DNA from 3 places in the Halobacillus trueperi genome. Region 2 is predicted to be linked to each of the others. Evidence: riboswitches for the same ligand, from Rfam matches in the RefSeq annotation. Region 2 holds a riboswitch; each other region holds the start of a gene.
The links. Region 2 has a riboswitch for S-adenosylmethionine ahead of DYE48_RS07190 (5-methyltetrahydropteroyltriglutamate--homocysteine S-methyltransferase). Riboswitches for the same ligand answer to the same signal wherever they lie in the genome.

Region 1 (7,614 bases), on a different contig from region 2:
GAAAAAAGCAATGAAAGGCGAGTTGCCTTTACTTCAAAAAGCTCAAGCCCTTCAAGAAGAAATCATGATGATGATGCCTGAGGAGCCAGGCGTAGAAGTACTGGAACAAGAGAAATATTTATTGAAGAATGCGAAGAAGATTGGTCTCCTTGCCGCTGGTCTCGCCGCACAGAAATACGGAGAGAAACTGGAAAATGAACAAGAACTCCTTGTTAATATCGCGGACATAGTAGGCGAGATTTATAATATGGAATCTGCCGTCCTTCGTACAGAAAAAGCGATCAACAAAACGGGTGAAGAGAAGAACAAACAGAAACTTCTTTATACACAAGTTTATGTGCAGGAAGCCTTCAACCGAATCGAAGGACATGCGAAGGAAACATTGATTGCTGCGGAATCCGGGGATTCTTTAAGAATGATGCTTGGTGCATTAAGGAAACTGACACGCCATACACCGACGAACGTTATTCCTAAGAAGCGCGAGATCGCCAAAGCATTGATCGAAGCCGAAAAATATTCAGTCTAAAAAATATAGAATGAATGTGACACAGGGCCTGCACTTTCGAAAACGCGAAGGTGCAGGCCTTCGTTATGACCTTTCCTTGTTAAACAATATGGCAGGATTGTGGAAGACTCAGTTTCGAGATGTTTTGGGGCTCGTTGCTGAGTTGCGCGTCAGGGATGGCTGGGAAGCAACTCGCTTTCCTGTGGGGGAGCGCCGAGCTTCCTCGGGCTACCGCCCTGCGGGATCTCGCCTGTCTTCTTCTCCCACGGGAGTCTCGCAGCTTCCCAACCACCCCATTCGATGTAGGTGAGAAACGAACCCACATACACAGTAGGAGCATCTTCCAAAACTACAGATTTCTAGTTGAAAAGGGCTCTATAGAAAGCTTCAGAATACAAGTGCTCTTGTTTTAAGAGTGAATTCACCAACTTCTATTACGCTCGAAAGCTGCTTATTTTGGGAGTATTTTCGAGACTCTTAAATGGTTAAGGGGCGGAGGGGAATGGCGAGACTCCTGCGGGGAAAAAGTGCATGGTGAGACCCCGCAGAGCGAAGCTCGAGGAGGATCACCGCGCTCCCGCGGAAAGCGAGTCATTCCCCGCAGCCCCCATCAACTCAACAAAAGTCTCGAAACTGAGTCTTCCACAAACGGGAGCTATTATGGAAGAACTTTATGTGGTGATTGTGAAGACAATAATAGAAATAAATGAAATCTTTGCCTTCGTTATGATAAAATATTAGACAACAAGAATGAAGGAGGGTGTGTAGATGTCTTTAACCTTCTATTGGTACCCGAATTGCGGTACGTGTAAAAAAGCAAAAAAATGGTTGGATGAGGAAGGGTTTGACTACGAATCTGTACATATTGTCAATAATCCCCCTTCGAAAGAGCAGTTAAAGAGCTTTATAGCTACTAGTGATAAGCCTGCAAAAAAATTCTTTAACACTAGTGGGAAAAAGTATAGAGAACTGAACATGAAGGAAAAGCTAAAAGAAGCAGAAGAGGAAGAAATGATTGAGTGGCTTGCATCTGACGGCATGCTGATTAAGCGGCCCATCCTTACCGATGGTGAAAAAACAACGGTAGGGTTCAAGCAAGAAGAATTAGAGAACGTTTGGTCTCAGTGAGCACATTATTGGGAATAGAAGCCTATAGCTTTTATGTTTATATTTGGTGTTGAACTATAATTATTATTTGGAGGTAATTGAAATGAGCGTACCTAAAGATCTGCGTTATTCTGAAGAACACGAATGGGTGAAAGAAGAAGGGGAAAAAGTAAGAGTCGGCATTACTGAATTCGCGCAATCAGAACTTGGGGATATCGTATTCGTAGAACTTCCTGAAGTCGGGGATGAACTAGAAGCGGATGAGCCATTTGGCAGCGTAGAATCTGTGAAGACTGTCTCTGAACTTTATGCCCCTCTTAGTGGTAAAGTTGTAGAAGTAAACGAAGACCTGGAAGACAGTCCAGAGTTTGTCAATGAATCTCCATACGATAAAGCTTGGATGGTTGTTGTTGAGCCAAGTAACAACTCTCAAATCAACGACTTGATGACCCCGGAAGAATATGAAGCAATGATCGATGAAGACTAAGGATAGTGCATTGGACAGGCAGGGCTTTAAGAAACCTTGTCTGACATGATCACGTTTGATCTTAATCATGTTCAGACCATGCCTGATTGGCATGGTCTGTTTCTATATAGTAGGTGATGAAGATGGATGGAGAACGAATCGTCATTGTTGAAGGAATTACAGATAAGAAGAAGTTGAATAAAGTTCTTGATGAAGAGATTGAAATCATCTGCACCCATGGTACTTTAGGAATCGAGCGGATGGAAGAAATGATTTTTGATCATAACTTAGATGATCGGACCGTGTATATTCTAGTGGATGAAGATGACTCTGGCTACAAATTAAGAAAACAATTGACGGAAGAGCTTCCTCACGCCGAGCATATCTACATAGATAAGGCTTTCAGGGAAGTAGCAGCTACGCCGGAACCTGAATTGGCAAGAGCCTTACTCAGTAGACATTTCAATGTAAAGTCGATCTATTTAATATAGGAGGATGACTGTGGAGGAAATAAAAACAACAGAAGTAAAGAAGTTCTTCGAATCTCCACAAACGACCCTCACCTTTGTTCATAGCCCTTTTTGTGCAACTTGTCACCTTGCGCGTCAAATGCTCACAACACTGGAGTCTGTATTTGATCGAGAAGTTTTTAAGGAAATGAATGCTTCTCTGCACCCCGAATGGATGCAGCATTTTAAGATTAAAAGTGTTCCATGTCTGCTGGTTACTAGGGGCGGGGAGGTAGAGGAAAAGATTTATGCTTTTCATTCTGTCTCCTATATGTATGAGAAAGTGGTTGGTTTTGTTGAATAGTGTATGTATTTCCCAGGAAATGACCACTACTGTAGAATTTAAAAATTCTCTAAAAAACTTATATGTAATGTGGAAGTAGTTCGATAATGAAAAAGACAGCAAAGACTCCGGAGTCTTTGCTGTCTTTTTGTTATGAATATCATACGATTTCTCCTAATTTGCTTACAATATCTAAAAAGGAGGACTGATCGCCAAAATTCGCATGGATCTCTCCTTGTTGATTAATGATGATGGTGGAAGGAACGCCATCACAATTGTACAAGTCATAGACGTATCGTCCTTCGTCAGAAAGAGTTGGTTGTGTTAAAAACTTTTCCTTGAATTCGATGCCTTCCTCTATATTCCGTTCCCTTCCAGTTACATTGATCGTCATCATTTTTACTTTATCATGGTCCATCGTTTTGAAAAGTTGTTCTTTCATAGGTAAGTCTTTTCCACAATCTGGACACCAGGAAGCCCAGAAGGTCAAGACAATAACTTTCCCTAAGTCCTCTTCAAGTTTATAAATGGAAGAGTGGTTGTGGATGTAAGGTAGTTCAAATAAAGGGGCTTGTTTACTCAATGTCATTCTCCTTTTTATCAGGCGAAGGTTATGGATTGACGCTTATATATTTCCCATGCTAACATAATTATTAATTTCATATCGACATCTTCACTTATCCAGAGTGGCGGAGGGACTGGCCCGACGATGCCCGGCAACCGGCAGGTAAACTGAACGGTGCTAAATCCTGCGAAGTCTTTGACTTTGATAGATGAGAAATGTAAAAGCGATGAATCTCTTCTATTAAAGAAGGGATTTTTTTATTGTGTCAATCGAGTGAATATTAGATGTTTTTGTATGGAAGATGTAAGCATTTCTTCAGTTTTGATCGACTTTATTTTTCTGAACAATCTGTTTATGAGTTGACACAAAATTCGTACGGTGCTACAATCCATTATTGTACTACTTAAACGAATTAAAGCGATAATAATTTAATAAATTAAAATCTCTTATCCAGAGTGGCGGAGGGACTGGCCCGATGATGCCCGGCAACCGGCAAAACTGTTTTGCTCAGGTGCCAATTCCTGCAAAGTATTAAGCTTTGACAGATGAGAGAACAGATTTTTAGGTATGATTAAAAAAGCCACTCTGTTCTCATTACAGAGTGGCTTTTTTTGAAGTGGAGGGAAAGCAGCATGATTACAATTAAAGGACTATCAAAGATATTCCACACGAAAGATCAGGATGTACGAGCAGTGGATGATTTAAGTCTTAATATTAACAAAGGGGAAATTTATGGAGTGATCGGATATAGTGGGGCCGGTAAAAGTACATTTATTCGCTTACTGAACCGTTTGGAAGATCCCACAGAAGGAAGCATTCTTGTCGATGAGCAGGAACTTACTTCATTAAGCAAAGGAAAATTAAGGTTGGCCAGACAAGAAATCGGAATGATCTTCCAGCATTTCAATTTGCTTTGGTCACGTACCGTTCATGATAATATCGCTTTTCCATTGGAAATTGCCGGGATCCCTAAAGCGGAAAGGCAAAAACGTGTCGATGAATTAATTGAATTGGTCGGGTTGAAAGGCCGGGGAGGTTCTTATCCATCCCAATTGAGCGGTGGACAAAAGCAAAGAGTGGGGATAGCCAGAGCGCTTGCAAACAATCCGAAAGTTCTTTTATGTGATGAGGCCACATCCGCGTTGGACCCTGAGACCACGGATTCGATTCTTGATCTTCTTGTGGATATTAACGAAAAGCTTGGCCTTACAATCGTTCTGATCACACATGAAATGCACGTCATTCGCAAAATTTGTCATCAGGTGGCGGTTATGGAAGAAGGTAAAATTGTTGAACAAGGGGAAGTGTTGGACGTTTTTCTTCATCCTCAAAAACCAGTCACGAAGAAGTTTGTGGATCAAGTGATGGGAGATCCAGAAAAAGAAACCTCCTTGCAATTGATCAAAGATAATTACCGTTCTGGAGAAATTATACGTCTTCACTTTGTCGGAGAAAGTACAAATCAGGCACTGATCAGTGATTTATCAAGGAAGTTTGAATTAGACGTCAACATTCTACATGGAAAGATTACCCAAACACAAAAGGGTGCGTATGGAACAATGTTTGTTCAATTTGATGGAGACAAAAAAGAAGTCGAGCGTGCCATTGAATATATTGAATCCACATCTGTTGAAGTGGAGGTGAATCCACATGTTTAATGAATGGTTCCCGAACGTAAGAATGGAAGACATGATTACAGCTACAAATGAAACCTTGTATATGACGCTGGTTTCTGTCGCTGGGACATTCGTTTTAGGTTTGCTTTTGGGTCTTCTCCTTTATTTGACCGGACCTGGGGGTCTTTGGGATAACAAAACGTTGAATTGGATTACTGCTTCCATTGTTAACATATTCAGAGCAATTCCGTTTATCATTCTCATTTTATTATTGTTCCCCTTTACAGATTTTCTGCTGGGCACCATTCGAGGGCCACAAGCAGCATTGCCTGCCCTGATTATTGGTGGAGCGCCATTCTATGCCCGGTTGGTGGAAATTGCATTGAAAGAAGTCGATAAAGGTGTCGTGGAAGCAGCAAAATCTATGGGAGCTAAATACTCGACCATCATTTTTAAAGTATTGCTTCCGGAATCGATGCCAGCTTTGATATCCGGGATAACCGTAACAGCTATCGCATTGATTGGATACACCGCCGTAGCCGGTGCCATCGGATCTGGTGGTCTTGGCGATTTCGCCTATTTCTATGGGTTCCAGAGAAGTAACTTTGATGTTGTATTCATTTGTACTATTTTAATCATTTTAATTGTGTTTATTTTCCAATTCATCGGAGATGCCATCTCACGAAAATTGGATAAAAGATAAAATAAATAAAAGGGAGAGAATTAATAATGAAAAAACTATGGACGAGTTTAATCGCTGTATTGCTTATCCTTGTTCTTGCAGCTTGCGGGTCATCGAACGAGGAAGAAAATGCATCAGGATCTGAAGGTGAAGAAGGTGGAACAAAGGAGATTAAGGTAGGAGCTACCAGTGTTCCACATGCTGAAGTTCTCGAGAAAGCAAAACCTATGCTTGAAGAAGAAGGAATCACATTAAAGATTGAAGAATATCAGGATTACATTTTACCGAACCAAGACTTAGATGAAGGTCGTATTGACGCTAACTATTTCCAAACGATTCCTTATATGGAGACCCAAGAGGAAGAGAAAGGGTATGACTTTGCAAACCTTGGTGGTATCCATATTGAGCCTATCGGAGTTTATTCTCAAAAATATGAAAACCTGGAAGACGTTGAAGAAGGTACGCAGCTAGTCATGAGTCGTTCTGTATCCACTCATGGTCGAGTCCTTTCACTCTTAGAGAAAGAGGGACTAATCAAATTGGATGAAAGTGTGGAAAAAGTAGATGCTACTGTACAGGATATTGTAGAAAATCCTAAAAACATTGAATTTGATACAGGAGTAGATGCAGCTAACCTTCCACAAGTTTACCAGCGTGAAGAAAACGTGCTTGTAGCGATTAATACAAACTATGCTATTGAGGCTGGTCTGTCTCCCAGCGAAGATTCAATTATTCTCGAGGAGTCTGACTCTCCTTATGTGAACGTCGTTGCTGCTAATAGCGAAGATAAAGACAATGAAGCGTTAAATACGCTTGTAGAAGTTCTTCGTTCTGAAGAGATCGTCAACTTCATCAAAGAAGAATATGACGGTGCTGTTGTACCGGTCTCAAGTGATGCTGAATAACGGATAAAATAAGTGACTGCGGTTTATACTAACCGCAGTCACTTATTTTTATTGGGAGGTTTTCATATGCAGGAACAAAATATGACGTGGACGCAAACGTACTTACATGATTATAAAGAAGGAATGGGAGCCTTCAGAGAGCACATGCCGGAAGTTTCTCATAAGTTTGATGAATTCACACAAGAATGTTTTAAAGCTGGAGAATTATCTAAAAAAGAGAAGCAATTGATGGCATTAGGAATCAGCATTGTTGCACAGGACGAGTACTGTATGATCTACCACACGCAAGGCTGCGTCGACCAGGGTGCAACGGAAAAGGAAATATTAGAAGCCTGTGGTGTTGCTGCGGCATTTGGAGGTGGAGCGGCTTTAAGTCAGGCCGTAACGCTTGTGCAGGATGCGTACATGGACTTGACGACAACGGTCAATTGATTCAATTATTAGAAAATTCAAGGAAATCGGATGTATTCTATATACTCACTTGCAGTAAACGCTTACATCAATAATGAAGATCACTTTTGCATGAATTTAAAGTTTTAAGAAGTTTTATTTGGGAATAGTATTTGTGGTACCTTAAATTGTGTAAATAATCTGAAAGGGTTGATTCGTTATTAGTGACGATCTGAATTTGAATTACACTGCTGATATGGAGAAAGCCATGCACCAATCTCATAACATGAGTTATGCGGAGTACAGCAGGAAGTTGGATACACGCTTGAAAGTAGAAGAAAAACGCCAACGAGAATTCGAAGAGAGTCAGAAAATGATTGCCCAGGTCGACCGTCAATTGCATAGATAAATCATTCGATTAAATGAAAAAATCAGGTGTGTTTTAGCCACCTGATTTTTTCATGTTATAATACACATGAAAAATGTAGAAAATTGTTCGTTACATGTCCGGACTCTTGGCTTTAGTTAATGGGAAAAAGTTGATAACAAGCACTAAATGATATAAGATTGTAATGAGAATAAATTG
Region 2 (7,614 bases):
TGCGATGTTTTTCTTTCCTTGATAGAAAAACACCCTACGGAATCCGTATTCGGAAGGGCTTCCAAATATTTTAATTTTTCGATAATAGTGATACACTGAACATAGATAAAAATAACTGATAATAGGGAGAATGAAAGGGAATGAGCAAAAAATACTCGAAGACAGATGTGATTTTAATTGGTGCAGGGATCATGAGTGCGACATTAGGATCTTTGCTTAAAGAATTGGTGCCGGATTGGAACATTCGCGTGTTTGAAAGGCTTGGTAGTGCAGGGGAAGAAAGTTCGAACGTATGGAACAATGCAGGCACAGGCCATGCAGCCCTTTGTGAGCTGAATTACACGAATGAAAAGCCTGACGGTACGATTGATATGACAAAAGCCATTAAAGTAAATGAACAGTTTCAAGTCTCCAAGCAATTTTGGTCTTATCTCGTGAAAAACAATCGGATCAGTAACCCGAATGACTTTATAATGCCATTACCCCATATGAGTTTCGTTCAGGGAGAGAGAAATGTTGATTTCCTGAGAAAGCGCTTTAATACCATGGTTGCGAACCCGTTGTTCAAGGACATGGAATTTTCTGATGATCCAGATAAACTGGAAGAATGGATTCCGCTAATCATGAAGAACCGAACGATCACAGAACCGATCGCGGCAACGAAGATCGATGCGGGGACGGACGTGAACTTCGGTTCATTGACGCGGAAGATGTTCGATCACTTGGAAAACGAAGACCTTGAAATCAACTACAAGCACAGTGTTGAGGATATCAAGCGTGCAGAAGACGGATCGTGGGAAGTGAAAGTACGGGACCTTCAAAACGATAAGATGGAATACCATAAGTCCAACTTCGTCTTCATCGGCGGAGGAGGGGGAAGTCTGCACTTGCTTCAAAAAACGGGAATTCCTGAATCGAAGCAGATCGGTGGATTCCCAGTCAGCGGTCTGTTCATGGTGTGTAACAACCCGGAAGTAATCGCCGAACACCGCGCGAAAGTGTATGGCAAAGCGAAAGTCGGTGCACCACCGATGTCTGTGCCACACCTGGATACACGTTTCATTGACGGCAAAGAAAGCTTGCTTTTCGGACCATTTGCAGGGTTCTCGCCAAAGTTTTTGAAAACCGGATCGCTGCTTGATTTGATCACCTCCGTCCAAAGAGATAACTTGGCTACAATGGTAGCTGCAGGTGTGAAGAACGCTTCCTTGACGAAATACCTGATCGAGCAGGTCATTCAATCGAAGGAAAAACGTCTGGAAGAACTGCGTGAATTCATCCCTGCGGCCAAAGCAGAGGACTGGGATCTCGTCACTGCAGGTCAACGCGTGCAGGTCATTAAGGATACCGAGGGTGGGGGCAAAGGAACGCTTCAATTCGGAACTGAAGTCGTCAGTTCCGCCGATGGCTCCATCGCTGCCTTGCTTGGTGCTTCACCAGGCGCATCGACAGCGGTTTCTGTCATGCTTGAACTGATGGGAAGATGCTTCCCAGAGCAGTTGAAGGAATGGGAACCGAAAATCAAAGAGATGATTCCTTCTTACGGGAAAAAATTAGTTGAAAATCCAGAGTTGATCCGCGAAATTCATGCGACGACAGAAGAGACGCTTGGGCTGACGGAGGAGCAGGAAGAGAGTCCTGTGAATATTTAAATGCAGCGAAAAGTGCCTTTCCCCACACAGGTGGAAGGGCACTTTTTTTATTGTCTTATAGATTAATGTTTCGTAACTCGTGTTCAATGTCCTCTAATGTTGCTTAAACGCCCCCTATCGAGAAGTTATCGTCCATTTCTTACTCCGACCAAAGTTGTATATATTTTTCATTCTTTCCGCTAATGGGTTTTCCCTCGGAATCTATTACTATTGGTTAAAAAGAGGGCATTCAATCATGGCTGGTTTCAATGGGAAAATTGCTCTCGGTAAGCGGGAGGAGAAGAAGAATGAAGTTTCCAAGCTTTGAGGCATCACAAATAAGGATAGCAAGACCTACCGATCAATTAGAAAAAGTCACTGAATTTTATGAGGCAGGACTTGGTTTAGAGAGAATGACAGACTTTGCAGGACACAGAGGATATGAGGGTGTGGTTTATGGATTACCTGGTCTATCCTACCAACTCGAGTTCACCAGGCATGAATCTGGCAGTCCTTGCCCTGCACCTTCTAAGGATAATTTGCTGGTTTTTTATATAGAAAATCGGGGTGAGGTGCTGGATGTAACTGAAAGACTCCATGATATGGGATACAAGAAAGTGGAATCTGAAAATCCATATTGGAAGGAAAAAGGGATAACCATTGAAGATCCAGATGGTTGGAGAGTCGTTTTGATGAATACGAAAGGGATTTGAAATGAAAAGGTTAGTCAGATCAAAAGAAAGAGAAAAGCATAGAAACACTATGCTTTTCTCTTTCTTTTATTCTTCCGAGGTTCACCCATTAAAGCTGTTGCGGGAGCTGAAACGCTGTTCGGAAGAATCTTTTAAATGGGAGGGAATGCTTGTTTTAGATTGGCATGGTTTGAAATAATGAAAAGCTGTAAGGAGGGATGTGCATGTTGTTCTTTATTATTCTTGCCTGCATGTTATTAGGTTGGTTAATTATGATGACTGGTCCTTTGATAGGAGGAATCATCACTTTTGGTATTGTTGTTGGTTGCTTATTTAGGGGGGTGTTTCTCATCAGTGAAATACATAAACAAATAGTCAAAGATGAAAGAGAGGGAGACTCAGACAGCGACATGGACGAGGGTCCGTTTTGAGTTTGATCGCTGCATGGCCTTTGATAAGTAGTAGTGAATATAGGGACGTAAAAGCATGGATGTAAAAATTTTGCCTTCATGCTTTTATGGGCGATTTTACTCTTTTTAAAACAATGGTTGCAAAACGACACCAGTGTCGATATAATACAACTAACAAAACGACATCGGTGTCGTTTAATTGAGAGGGGCCCAACCTATGGAACGTTTATGGAAAAACAAAGGGTATATGACCTTGATGTCCGCGCAAGCCATCTCGAGCATTGGCGACTGGCTCAGCATTGTCGCGATTATCACGCTTGTCGGGTTGAAATGGGATGCGTCACCGCTTGAAGTGTCTTTCGTCTTTTTATGTTTAGCTGTGCCGATGGCTTTGTTTGGAGCGGTTGCTGGAATGGTGGCTGACCGCTTCAGCCGCAAAACACTTATGATCGTATCTGATGTCGTGAGGGCGGCTTTAATACTGATTTTGACGATCGCGACATCGCTTTGGATGGTTTATGCAACCCTACTTACGATCGGAATCTTCTCCGCAGTCTTCATTCCTGCGAAAAACGGGAAATTGAAGGAAGTGGTGCCGGAGGAGGATATGAAAGGGGCGATGTCGATCACTTCGATGATTGACTCGTCGACGAAAATACTCGGCCCGCTCGTCAGTGGATTGCTTGTTACGGTTTTCGGCGCCCAGCAAGTTTTTATCATCGACTCGGCCACGTTTCTCGTGTCTGCGGTCATCCTCTTGTTTGTTCCAAATGCGCTTCCTCTGGAAACGACCGAAGAAGAAAAAGAGAAAGCGTCGTTCAAGAAAGAGTTCGCGCTCGGCTTTTCTTTTCTTAAATCGAACCGCTTTATGATGACGGGTTTGATTCTTGTCGGGCTCAGCCTGTTGATTCTTCAATCGGCCGATTCTCAGCTGATTGTCTTAATTCGTGAGCTGACGCAGGTGTCCCCCGATTTGTTCGGTTATCTAGTGACGGGGTCTGGTCTCGGCATGTTCTTAGCAGGATTTTTGTTAGCGAAGAAAACGGATTATAAAGCTTATCCGCTCATGCTCCTTGGGGTTTGTGGAATCGGAGCGAGTTTTGGGATTATGGGGATGCTTACCTTTTATGACCTCAATTATTCTATCCTTTGGGGACCGGGACTCGGATTCACCGCGGGTTTCTCTGCAAGTCTGATTTTTGTTCCGTTCCAGGCGACTGTCCAGGTGAACACGCCTGTTCATATGACCGGGCGCGTGTTTGGGGTCATCAATAGTGTCATGACGACTGCGACCATCATTGGGCCTCTTGTCGGAGGATGGATCGCGACGATGATTGGCGTCATTCCGACGTTTACCATTACAGCAAGTCTCCTTGTCTGCGTATCCATCGTAGGATTTGTAACGAAGCGAAAAGTAGAGGGAGGGAAAGCACATGTCTCCACGAGTGAGCAAGGAACACCTGAAGCAACGACGAGCTGACATCATGGAAGCCGCAAGGAACGTATTCATCAAGCATGGATACGAGCACACGACGATGAAGCATGTCATGGAGTCGGCTGGCGTCAGCCGCGGCGGTCTCTATCAATATTTTTCAAATAAAGAAGACCTATTTGAAGCTTTGCTTGAAGAAGGGCTGACGGACGAAGCTGAAACGACAGAGGATTCTCTTGAAAAAGTAGAATCCTACTGGGACCTGCTTATGCAGCTTTTGTTCGGGGAAGATGGCAGTCCGAATACAGAGATGGACCCTCTCGCACCAAGCAAGCTTGAGTTCTTTATCACGGGACGTAACAATGAACGAAGACGTGCGTACGGGGAAAAACGTTATGAAATGGGTCTGCAGATTTACGATGGACTCATCACAAAAGGACAGAAATCCGGTGAGTTCAGTGATCGCTATGAGAGCCAAATTATTGCGCGTTCGATCATCACTTTCATTGACGGGCTGGCACTCGATCATGCCATTTTGCCCGAAGAGAAGGTAAAGTTGAAGGAGCAGTCGGTTCTGTTCGTGGATTATTTGAGAATGGCGTTGATTGAATCCTCCTCTTGAAGAGGGGGATTTTTATTTAAGGAAAACAAGAGAAAAATGTTCAGAATCGGTTGTCAATTTCAATTGAAGTCCTGTATAGTAATCTTTAACAATTCAATCATGTTTCTTATCCAGAAAGGTGGAGGGACTGGCCCGTTGATACCTTAGCAGCAGACTTATAGAAAGTACTGTGCTAATTCCAGAAGCGTTCAGCTTGCAGATAAGAAGGGAATCGTTCGGCGGTTACTTAGCCCCTCTTCTTATTTAGAAGAGGGGCTTTTCTTATTGGAGCGCACAAACTATGAAAGAAAGAAGGGTTATAAATGTCTGTAACAACCGAAAAGAATGTGAAGAGAACACCATTTAAAGGAGACCATGTAGGAAGCTTCCTACGGCCAGAACGATTAAAAGCAGCACGTATCCAACAGGCAGAGGGAGAAATAACGGAAGAGGAATTGCGTCAAGTGGAAGATGAAGAGATTGTAAAATTAGTAGAAAAACAAAAAGAAGCAGGATTGAAAGCTGTCACGGATGGCGATTTCCGCCGCAGCTGGTGGCATTTTGATTTCCTCGAAGGCCTCGATGGGGTAGAAGGTTATGAACCTGAAAAAGGTCTGAAATTCAAAGGAGTGGAAACGAAAGCCCGTGGAATTAAAATTACAGGACAGGTAGGTTTCAGTGATCATGAGATGGTCGAACATTTCCGTTTTTTAAAAAGCATTGCCGGTGATGCTGTTGCCAAATTGACAATCCCGAGTCCGAACATGCTCTTATTCCGTGCGGATCGGTCGGAAGGCATTTATGATGACGATGAAGAACTCGTCAATGATTTAGTGGTGGCTTATCGAGGATTCATAAACAAAATTTATGAGGAAGGCTGCCGCTACCTACAGTTTGATGATACGTCATGGGCGACGTTTTTCTCAGAAGAAGGACGTGCTTCAATGAAAAAGAAAGGCCAAAACCCTGAGGAAGTGGCCGAGCTGTGTGCACGTGCCATCAATGAGTCGATTGCCAACAGACCGGATGATCTGCTTATTACCATGCATATTTGTCGAGGCAATTTCCGTTCGACCTTTATGACGAGTGGAAGCTATGAAGCGGTATCGGAAACAATTTTTGGTGGCTTGGATGTTGATGGTTTGTTCCTTGAGTTTGACGATGAGCGCTCCGGCGGATTTGAGCCCCTTCGTCATATGAACCGCCAAGACTTATCCATCGTTCTTGGTTTAATTACATCAAAGTATGGAGAGTTGGAGGATCCAGAGCGCGTGAAGGCTCGTATTCTTGAAGCTTCAGATTATGTACCTTTGAGCCAGCTGTGTTTGAGTCCTCAATGTGGATTTGCATCAACAGAAGAAGGTAATGAAATCACAGAAGAACAGCAGTGGAAGAAAATCGACCATGTTGTCAGGATTGCAGAAGAAGTGTGGCAGGAGGGCTGATGTAGACTTAATCTCCTTGGAAGGAATGTTTCATTTTTCTTATAGTTGGTTATACAACTATAGGTTCTTTTTAAAAGGAGGAATGAACACATGAAATCACTGCAGGATGCATTGAAACATAAAGTAGGACTTGGCACAGCCCCTTTAGGAAATATGTTCAGGGATGTCCCGGAAGAAGAAGCCCGTGAAACGATACAAACCGCCTGGGATCAGGGCGTCCGCTATTTTGACACTGCACCTTTTTATGGAGCCGGTTTAGCGGAGATGCGTGTCGGTGACGTGTTATCGAAGTATAACCGTGATGACTATGTATTAAGCACAAAAGTCGGTCGTTATATGACGGATGAGACAGAAGAGAACGAAGGGCTTTTTGAACATGGCCGGAACAATAAAGTCATTACCGATTACACGGAAGACGCAACGAAACGGTCGATCGAGCAGAGCCTTGAACGACTGCAAACCGATCGTTTAGACATGGTCTTCGTGCATGACGTTTCTCCTGATTTCCACGGAGATGAATGGGTGGCTAAATTTGAAGAAGCGAGAACCGGAGCTTTCCGTGTATTGTCACGTCTTCGGGAAGAAGGAGTCATCCGTTCGTGGGGCCTTGGCGTTAACACGACAGAACCGATTGAACTTGCGATGGAGCTTGAGGAAACAAGGCCGGATGTCTGTTTATCCGCAACGCAATATACACTCCTCCAGCATGACCGCGCGTTACAGCGCATGATGACGATGGCAGAAGAGAAGGATGTAGACATCGTTGTCGGCAGTCCTTATAACTCTGGTGTCTTGTTTGGTGGAGATCACTACAACTATGAAAAAGCCGGCGCAGATATCATTGGAAGAGTAAATCAATTGAAGGAGATTGGCGACAAGTACGATGTGCCGTTAAAAGCAGCTGCACTCCAATTTTCAACGGCCCATCCAGCCGTAAAGTCGGTCATTCCCGGCTCGACTCGTCCGGATCGTATTAAGGAAGATTTGGAGATGATTCAGCGGAAGATTCCGAAAGCGTTTTGGGATGAACTTGTGGAGAGAGGCTTTGTTTCGCCGCTTGCTCCTCTGCCAATTTAATCAGTAAAAAGGAGGAAGCCGTTAGTGGTTTCCTCTTTTTTGATCTTTTCATGTACCTATTTTTACTCCTCATGACACCTTCTTATATGAGTAACTTCCGTCTAGCTCATGTTGACAATAAAAAAGAAGAGCGACCATTGTCGCTCTTCTTTGGTATAAAGGTCATTAGTTACGAATCAAGTAATCAAACGCACCCAGCGCCGCGTTCGCACCATCACCCATAGAGATGATGATTTGGTTGTGTGGGCTGTCAGTTACGTCACCCGCAGCAAACAATCCTGGCACGTTTGTTGCGCCGTGTTTGTTTGTGATGATTTCACCGATGC
Region 3 (7,614 bases), on a different contig from region 2:
CTTCGCCTCGTAGTGCATCGTCCAAAGGCGGCTCCACGCCCCACTTAACATTGATTGTGCACCCATGCTAATTACCTCACTTTCTATTTGTCAAATATGTATGAATATTTACAAATTTTATCATAAAGTGCTTCTTCTTGTAACAAATTCGCATCCACTTAAGACCGATGACTCAACAACTGCCGCTTACTGGAAAAAATATACACACCAGGTCATCCATAATATGGATGACCTGGTGTGTCAAATTCTCCCTTATCACTTTTATTATTTTTTATAAAGGAGGTAATGTTTTCTTACTTTGTTGAAGTCTTTGAGCTCATCTTCCCATCGATCTTTCATGTCTTCGACGGATTCGCCGTTTTCGATCGCTTCGCGGATCCAGCCATTCCCGACTAAAAGGTCAAAGAAGGAAACGCCTGCTGAGTTTTCTGCACGGAACTCGAAGTCTTCCGGATACATGTCATGAATCGTCTTCACAAGATAGACTCCCGTTTCCACAGCGTTGAACTCTTCACGGTCAATTACGTGGATCTGCACCCCATGCGTCAAGTCCCCTGCATGCTTCGAGAAGGATGGTGTAAAGGATGCTGCTCTAAACCTTACCCCTGGTAAGTTGTAGGCGTTCATCTCTGCCGCCAGATCTGTACTATTGATGAAAGGCGCGCCAATCAATTCGAATGGTTTCGTCGTTCCGCGGCCTTCCGACACATTCGTCCCTTCAATTAAAGCCGCTCCTGGATAAACAAAAGCCGTATCCACGGTCGGCATGTTCGGTGAAGGTGCAACGAATTCAAGACCTGTCTCGTCATAGTCCATGCCGCGCTTCCATCCCTGCATTTCCACAACCGTCAAGTCCGCACCAATTTCAAATTCCTTATTGAACAACTTCGCAAGCTCTCCGACCGTCATGCCATGGCGAAGCGGGATCGGGTAGTTTCCGACGAAGGACTTGTAATCTTCATCTAGCACAGGTCCTTCTACCTTTTCTCCACCCAGTGGATTCGGGCGGTCCAGCACGATGAATGGAATGTCATTTTCTTGAGCCGCTTCCATCGCATAAGCCATTGTGTAGATGTACGTGTAAAAACGTGTGCCTACATCCTGGATATCAAACAATAACACATCGATGTCTTCTAACATTTCCGGGGTCGGTTTGCGTGTCTTCCCATAAAGACTGTACACAGGAACTCCTGTTTTTTCATCAATATAAAAATCCACATACTCTCCAGCCTGAGCACTGCCTCTGACCCCATGTTCCGGGCCATACAACGCCGTAAGGTTGACATCCTCATCGTTGTGTAACAGATCTACGATGCTGTTCAAGTTTTGATCAACTCCGGTCGGGTTTGTAATCAGCCCCACATTCTTGCCTTCAATCAATTCTTTTTCTTCATCTAAGAGAACTTCCACCCCAAGCTTGAAAGGTTCTCCTTTTTTATCGTGCCCTTTGTGCTTCCCAGGGTTGCCATTATGATCAGCGAAAACGACCGAGAACGTCGACCATGTCATGATTAAAATGACGCCAAGCATCAACCATTTTTTCAAAATAACCCTCTCCCTTTTGATTATAATGAAGAAGGGCAAGAAGCCCCTCTATGTTCACACTGTTAATAGCTCAATCCCGTACCATACTCAAACAATACGCCACCATCTGTACCCGGAATCGTCACAGGCAATTGTCCGGTCGGGTTGTTTTCGCCGAAAATCGTAGCGGCTGTTGCTTCAAAGCTTGCATCTCTGAATCCGTACTGTGCGATGTAAGCATCCACGCCCGGATATGCCATAACATCATAAGGGTTTCGGATACCAACACCGATCACTTCTGCATCTGTGCTCCCCATCACCTCTTGCATCAACTGCATTTGAGAATGGTTTGCCGAACGCGTGGACACATTGTACGTGTATGTTCCGAAAATGACTTTGTCCGCTTCAGCTACCGTCTGTTTTTGCTCAGCCGTCAGCTCACTTTTACTCGTGCTGATCAAGGTCGGGTTTGAATGATGCGCGGAGACAGCATCAGCAAGGTCAGCGATAAATGTGTTCCCAATCACCACTACCTGTTCATCACCTGATGCGTCTAAAGGCAGGACACCATCATTTTTCACGAGTGTAATCGAGCGCTCAGCCGCTTCTTTTTCAACAGCTTTATGCTTCCCAGAGCCGACGACTTCTTCCGCTTCTGCGATTTTCTCCTCAATTGGTTGAGGCGTTTCTTCTTTAATGATACCTCGGTTCAACTTCAATGTAAGGATCCGTTCGACAGAATCTTCAATCGTAGCCATTGGAATTTCCCCAGACTCTACAGCCTCATAGACCCCTGCAGCAACTTCCTCGAGACCTACAGGCATGAGCGCAATGTCTGTTCCGGCATTGATCGCACGAATAACGGCATCGACCGGTCCGAAATGGTCAGCGATTGCTTTCATATTCAAAGCGTCCGTGACGACAACACCTTCATAATTCATCTCATCACGCATTAATCCAGTAAGTACTTTTTTAGAAAGCGTAGCAGGAAGTGCAATTTCAGTACCATCTTTCTGTGAAATCACTTTTGTATCATCAATTTTGGGGAATGTGATATGTGCGGTCATAATCGCATCAATCCCCGCATCCATTGCCTGTTGGAACGGATACAGTTCAACTTCCTTCAAACGTTCAAGGTCGTATGGGACTTCAGGAAGCCCAAGATGGGAATCAGTCGCCGTATCCCCATGCCCAGGGAAGTGTTTCGCCGTCGCAGCTACTCCGTGCTGTTGCAGGCCTTTCGTATAAGCTACACCCATTTTTCCGACGAGCTCTGGATTTTCACCAAAAGAACGAACGCCGATGACAGGGTTATCAGGATTATTGTTCACATCCATGACGGGGGCAAAGTTCATGTTGATGCCGAGGGATTCAAGTTCAGCTCCGATTACTGAACCTACATCTTCAGCAATTTCTTCCGAACGAGTGGCACCTAAGGCCATATTTCCAGGCATGTCCGTTCCTGATTGAAGACGTGTCACAATTCCGCCTTCCTGGTCGATCGTCATAAGCAGGCCGTATTTTTCTGAAGCCGCCTGATAATCGGAGACAAGCTTCGCTGTTTGTTCCGTTGTCACAACGTTTTCACGGAATAAAATGACTCCGCCAAGATGATATTTCTGTACCATCTCCTCAATTTCAGGGAGCATTTCCGTAACGTTTTCTCCTTCCCACTTCCTGAAGTCAGGCATGAGCATCTGACCAACTTTTTCCTCCATCGTCATGTTGGCAAGTGCATGTTGAACGAGGTCATAGCGATCACCGTCCTGCTTTTGAATGGTCGGTTTGAAATTCGGTTTCCCTTTTGTTGAGCGGTCCGGTTTAAAATCAAGCGCAATCCGATCTTCGAAATCGCCATTCGATACCGTCACCCACGCTCGTCCCGGCTGCCCTGTAAAAGTGACTGTACCGTCATCCTCGACGGTGGCAACGTTTGAATTTTTCGATTTCCAAACGAGTCCTTCATTCACCTTTGTGAAATGTCCGTCTTCATACACGTTCAGTGCGGAAAGAGTAAACTCATTCCCTTCCATCGTTACATCTGCCTGCGGTACATTCTCAAAGATGATTAAATCCGATAATCCGTCATCTTCAGAAGCTTCCACCTTTGTACCCATCAACCACGACGGCAGCATCATGCCAATGGTCAGTGTAAAGATCAACATCCATTTGCCCGCCATTCTCATTCGCCATTCCTCCTTGATTTATCTATTTGTAAAAGGTGCCTTCCTATCCAAAAAGACCCTTTTGCAAAACATTTTTCTAAAACAAGTGCCATTATAAAGTCGGTACAGGAGAAATATTGTTGTAAACGTTTACATTTTGTAATAAAAGCGTAACGGAAATAGATATAGTCGTCTATACCACTTAAGGCCCTAATCGTTCTCTTTTTACCTATTTTCCAAAGCTTTCCTACTATTCCAATCGACTCATTTTAAAATATTATGACAGATAATTTTAAAATAAGCGTAAAAAAAGTACATAAAAAGAGGCACCCAAATCAGGTGCCCTCCCCTCTTAAGAGGCGTTTTTTAATTCTCTTTTTCCTTTTTCAACAGTGAATTTCGGATATCTGAAAGCAATGGCTAAAAGCCCGGCCACGGCTGTAAGCAGCGGATAAATACAAAACGGAACAATCGCAACAGGAGAAATGCTCGCCACACCCGCTACCGCTAAAATCTGTCCGCCATAAGGAATAATCCCTTGAACAGAACTGGCAAAAATATCGAGAATGCTTGCAGAGCGACGCCCTTCAATGCCATATTCATCAGATATTTGTTTGGCAAGAGGCCCTGCTGTAATGATGGAAATCGTATTGTTCGCAGTAGAAAAGTTGACGGCCGTCACAATCCCTGCGATGCCGAGTTCCCCGCCGCGATTGGAGTTCACTTTCCTGCTCACGGCTTGCAGCAAAAATTCAATGCCTCCATTTGCTCGGATCAATTCTACAAGTCCACCCAGCAAAATCGCAATCATGGCAAGTGTCTGCATATTCGTAAATCCATCCCCTACGAGAGTTACAAACTCCATGCCGGAGAATTTTCCAAGCGCAAGTCCAACTCCACCGGCAAAAACAATCCCTCCAATAAGAACAAATATAACGTTCACCCCAGCAATCGCGAATCCAAGGACACCTAAATAGGGCAGGATTTCCACAATGTTGTACGTGTAGTTCTCCGACAGACTAGCTGAGGCATCTGCCGTCATCACACCAAAGATTACAGCCGTAACAATGGCTGCGGGAAGAACGATGAAGAAATTCGCTTTGAACTTCTCTTTCATTTCTGTTCCCTGTGTACGTACAGCAGCAATGGTCGTATCCGAAATGACAGAAAGGTTGTCCCCAAACATCGCACCACTGACAATCGCCCCCATCACCAAGGCAAGTCCGATGTCTGTCTGCTCCGCGACACCCAATCCAATTGGAGCAAGAGCCACAACCGTACCCGTGGATGTTCCCATGGAAATCGAGATGAAGCAGCCGATGACAAACAATCCGACGACCATCCAACCGCCCGGCAGGTAGGTTAAGCCGAGATTGACAGTCGATTCAACCGCTCCCATTCCGGATGCCACGGCAGCAAAAGCCCCCGCAAGCAGGAAAATGATGACCATTAAGATGATGTTCGGATGTCCTCCCCCTTTCGTCAGCTGGGATATTTTCGTTTGGAAATCCGCTTTACGGTTCATAGCTAACGCGACTAGGATCGCTACGAACAGGGCGACAAGTACAGGCATTTTATAAAAATCCCCTGTGATGATTCCTGATCCAATGAAAAGTAAAATAAAAATCGCAAATGGGATAAGTGCGAAAGCATTGCTCAATGGTTTTGTCATAATTTGACCTCCTTTTTATATAACTCATCAGAATAGTTGGTTTTATCCCGAGAAAAGTTCCTGATCCACAAGAAGGTCGCAAACAAAAAAGAGCCTTCTCACATAAGAAGGCTCTTGAATCGTATACGTTCATTCCTTCTTATCTCTCAAGTGATCATCACTTGCTGGAATTAGCACCGGCCAACCGATGTTGGTGGTTGCTGAAGCTTCACAGGACCAGTTCCTCTGCTTCTCTTGATAAGAATTATTCAATTGAGTTAATGGTTACTTTACAATAAAAACCATTCGATGACAAGTGTTTTTTCAGAAAAAGTGTTATCGATCATAACGCCCGATGACTTCCATCGCTTCTTCAGACAAAGAGGTGTCGATGGCATCATTGAAGTCAATATCTCCACTGATGGCGCCGTTCGCGTCATACATCTCGAATTGTTTCTTAATATCATCGATAAACATTTCCCCGTTCGGGTCGAGCCCAGTTACGCCTACTTTTTTCCACACGTCAGCGTCTTTCAATGCCGTATGCTTAGTCATGATATCAACCACTTCATCAAGGCCTTCATCGTGAAGGAACGCATCATTGTAATCGCGCACACCCTTCAGGTAGGCCGCCATAAAACGTACGGATACGTCGGTTTCTTTTTCGATAAAATCAGGCGACCCAAGCACCATCGCAATTTGTGCATCCGGAGCGAAATCTGTGGCGTCACCGAAACGAACGTGCAGATCCTGCGCTTCCCCTTGAGTGATCAGTGGTTCAATTTGAAGAGCGGCATCAATCGACTTGTTGCCCATCGCAGCAAGCATGTTCCCAAAGTCAGACATGAGGACAAATTCTACATCGTCTTCGGTCAGCCCAGCGTGTTCAAGCATGCGCTGGAAGATATAATCATCCACGGCGTTTCTCGATGAAACAGCAATCCGCTTCCCTTTCAAGTCGCTGTAATCTTTGATTTCATCCTGTAGATCTTCACGAATGACAAAGCTGAAATAGGAGCTGCCATCAAAATAGTGGCCTTTATCGGCAATAATTTTCACATCAATGCCCTGGGCAATGGCATTGAAAAAGGATGCCGTTGAAACGCCGCCGGCAATGTCTACTTCGCCCGCCGCCAGCGCCGGAAGCATGTCGTCACTATTGGCGAATGTCGTGAACTTGATATCTATGTTGTAATCATCAAAATAGCCTTTTTCCTCAGCGATATAAAACCCGGCTCCTGAGGCAGCTCCATCTTCGGCAATGACAACCGTCGTCTTCTTGTCTAATGGAGCAAAGTCACCGTCAGGATTTTCAACACTGCCCGTGTCTTCCCCATTCTCACCAGAAGCACAGCCGAACAACACAAAGATGATAAACAAAAAAGAAAACAGATGACATACTTTTTTCACCATGGGATTCCAATCCCCTTTCTTTCACTATTTACGCGAACGCTGGACTTCATCCTGAAGATGATTCCAAATCTCCACAAAATGTTCCGCCATCAAAGGATCCGCCCGTACCTGCTCCATATTCCTCGGCCTCGGCAGATCGATCCGCTTCTCATCAATGATCGTGCCGGGCTGCGAGCTCATTAACAGAATCCGATCGCTAAGTAGGAGCGCTTCATCTATGCTATGGGTGATAAATAAGACCGTTTTCTTCGTCTCCGACCAAATATTCAATAGTTCTTCCTGCAGAATGAATTTATTCTGCTCATCGAGCGCGGCAAAGGGTTCATCCATGAGGAGAATTTCCGGATCGTTCGCAAACGCTCTGGCAATGCTGACGCGCTGTTTCATCCCGCCGGACAATTCTTTCGGATAGAGCTTGGCGAATTTATCGAGCCCCACCTTATTCAAGTAATAAGCCGTCCGTTCCTTAATCACGTCTGCAGGCAAATGTCTCATCTTTAACCCGAAATTGACATTGCCTTCAACGGTCAACCACGGAATGACACCACGTTCCTGGAAAACCATCGACTGCAGCGGCCGTTCTTTTTTGCTCTTCGCAATCGAAAAAGATCCCCCGCTCGGCTTTTCTAAATCAGCCAAAATTCTTAAGAGCGTCGTCTTCCCGCAACCGCTCGGTCCGACGAGACAGACGAATTCCCCGTCCGCAATATCCAGTGAAATATCCTGGAGTGCCGTCACACGGCTCTCTTTTTTATAAAACACCTTCGTTAAATCCTTAATCGATATTTTAGCCTCCATCCCCTGTCGCTCCTTTCATCAGTTAGCGCCATGGCAGCAGTTTGGCCTGCAGTCCTCGAAGAA

Region 1: linked by a shared signal. The riboswitch ahead of DYE48_RS04930 (methionine ABC transporter ATP-binding protein) and the one ahead of DYE48_RS07190 (5-methyltetrahydropteroyltriglutamate--homocysteine S-methyltransferase) in region 2 are both predicted to bind S-adenosylmethionine.
Region 3: linked by a shared signal. The riboswitch ahead of DYE48_RS10505 (Na+/H+ antiporter NhaC family protein) and the one ahead of DYE48_RS07190 (5-methyltetrahydropteroyltriglutamate--homocysteine S-methyltransferase) in region 2 are both predicted to bind S-adenosylmethionine.

Annotation. Positions count from the first base shown of each region.
Region 1 is NZ_QUAE01000003.1:19,425-27,038, reverse strand. It holds gene DYE48_RS04965 (acyl-CoA dehydrogenase family protein) at 1-526, shown strand, start outside; gene DYE48_RS04955 (arsenate reductase family protein) at 1,274-1,633, shown strand; gene gcvH (glycine cleavage system protein GcvH) at 1,716-2,099, shown strand; gene DYE48_RS04945 (toprim domain-containing protein) at 2,222-2,569, shown strand; gene DYE48_RS04940 (thioredoxin family protein) at 2,574-2,891, shown strand; gene DYE48_RS04935 (TlpA family protein disulfide reductase) at 3,031-3,453, opposite strand; SAM riboswitch class I at 3,545-3,650, shown strand; SAM riboswitch class I at 3,879-3,987, shown strand; gene DYE48_RS04930 (methionine ABC transporter ATP-binding protein) at 4,068-5,093, shown strand; gene DYE48_RS04925 (methionine ABC transporter permease) at 5,086-5,754, shown strand; gene DYE48_RS04920 (MetQ/NlpA family ABC transporter substrate-binding protein) at 5,781-6,638, shown strand; gene DYE48_RS04915 (carboxymuconolactone decarboxylase family protein) at 6,705-7,070, shown strand; gene DYE48_RS21105 (YuzK family famiily protein) at 7,297-7,437, shown strand.
Region 2 is NZ_QUAE01000004.1:124,727-132,340, forward strand. It holds gene DYE48_RS07165 (malate:quinone oxidoreductase) at 141-1,652, shown strand; gene DYE48_RS07170 (VOC family protein) at 1,940-2,344, shown strand; gene DYE48_RS07175 (hypothetical protein) at 2,548-2,754, shown strand; gene DYE48_RS07180 (MFS transporter) at 2,951-4,213, shown strand; gene DYE48_RS07185 (TetR/AcrR family transcriptional regulator) at 4,167-4,787, shown strand; SAM riboswitch class I at 4,891-4,993, shown strand; gene DYE48_RS07190 (5-methyltetrahydropteroyltriglutamate--homocysteine S-methyltransferase) at 5,090-6,211, shown strand; gene DYE48_RS07195 (aldo/keto reductase) at 6,302-7,288, shown strand; gene ahpF (alkyl hydroperoxide reductase subunit F) at 7,454-7,614, opposite strand, start outside.
Region 3 is NZ_QUAE01000007.1:25,228-32,841, forward strand. It holds gene DYE48_RS10490 (SLC13 family permease) at 1-51, opposite strand, end outside; gene DYE48_RS10495 (exo-beta-N-acetylmuramidase NamZ family protein) at 265-1,545, opposite strand; gene DYE48_RS10500 (glycoside hydrolase family 3 protein) at 1,608-3,710, opposite strand; gene DYE48_RS10505 (Na+/H+ antiporter NhaC family protein) at 4,042-5,361, opposite strand; SAM riboswitch class I at 5,498-5,605, opposite strand; gene DYE48_RS10510 (ABC transporter substrate-binding protein) at 5,677-6,753, opposite strand; gene DYE48_RS10515 (ABC transporter ATP-binding protein) at 6,778-7,551, opposite strand; gene DYE48_RS10520 (ABC transporter permease) at 7,574-7,614, opposite strand, start outside.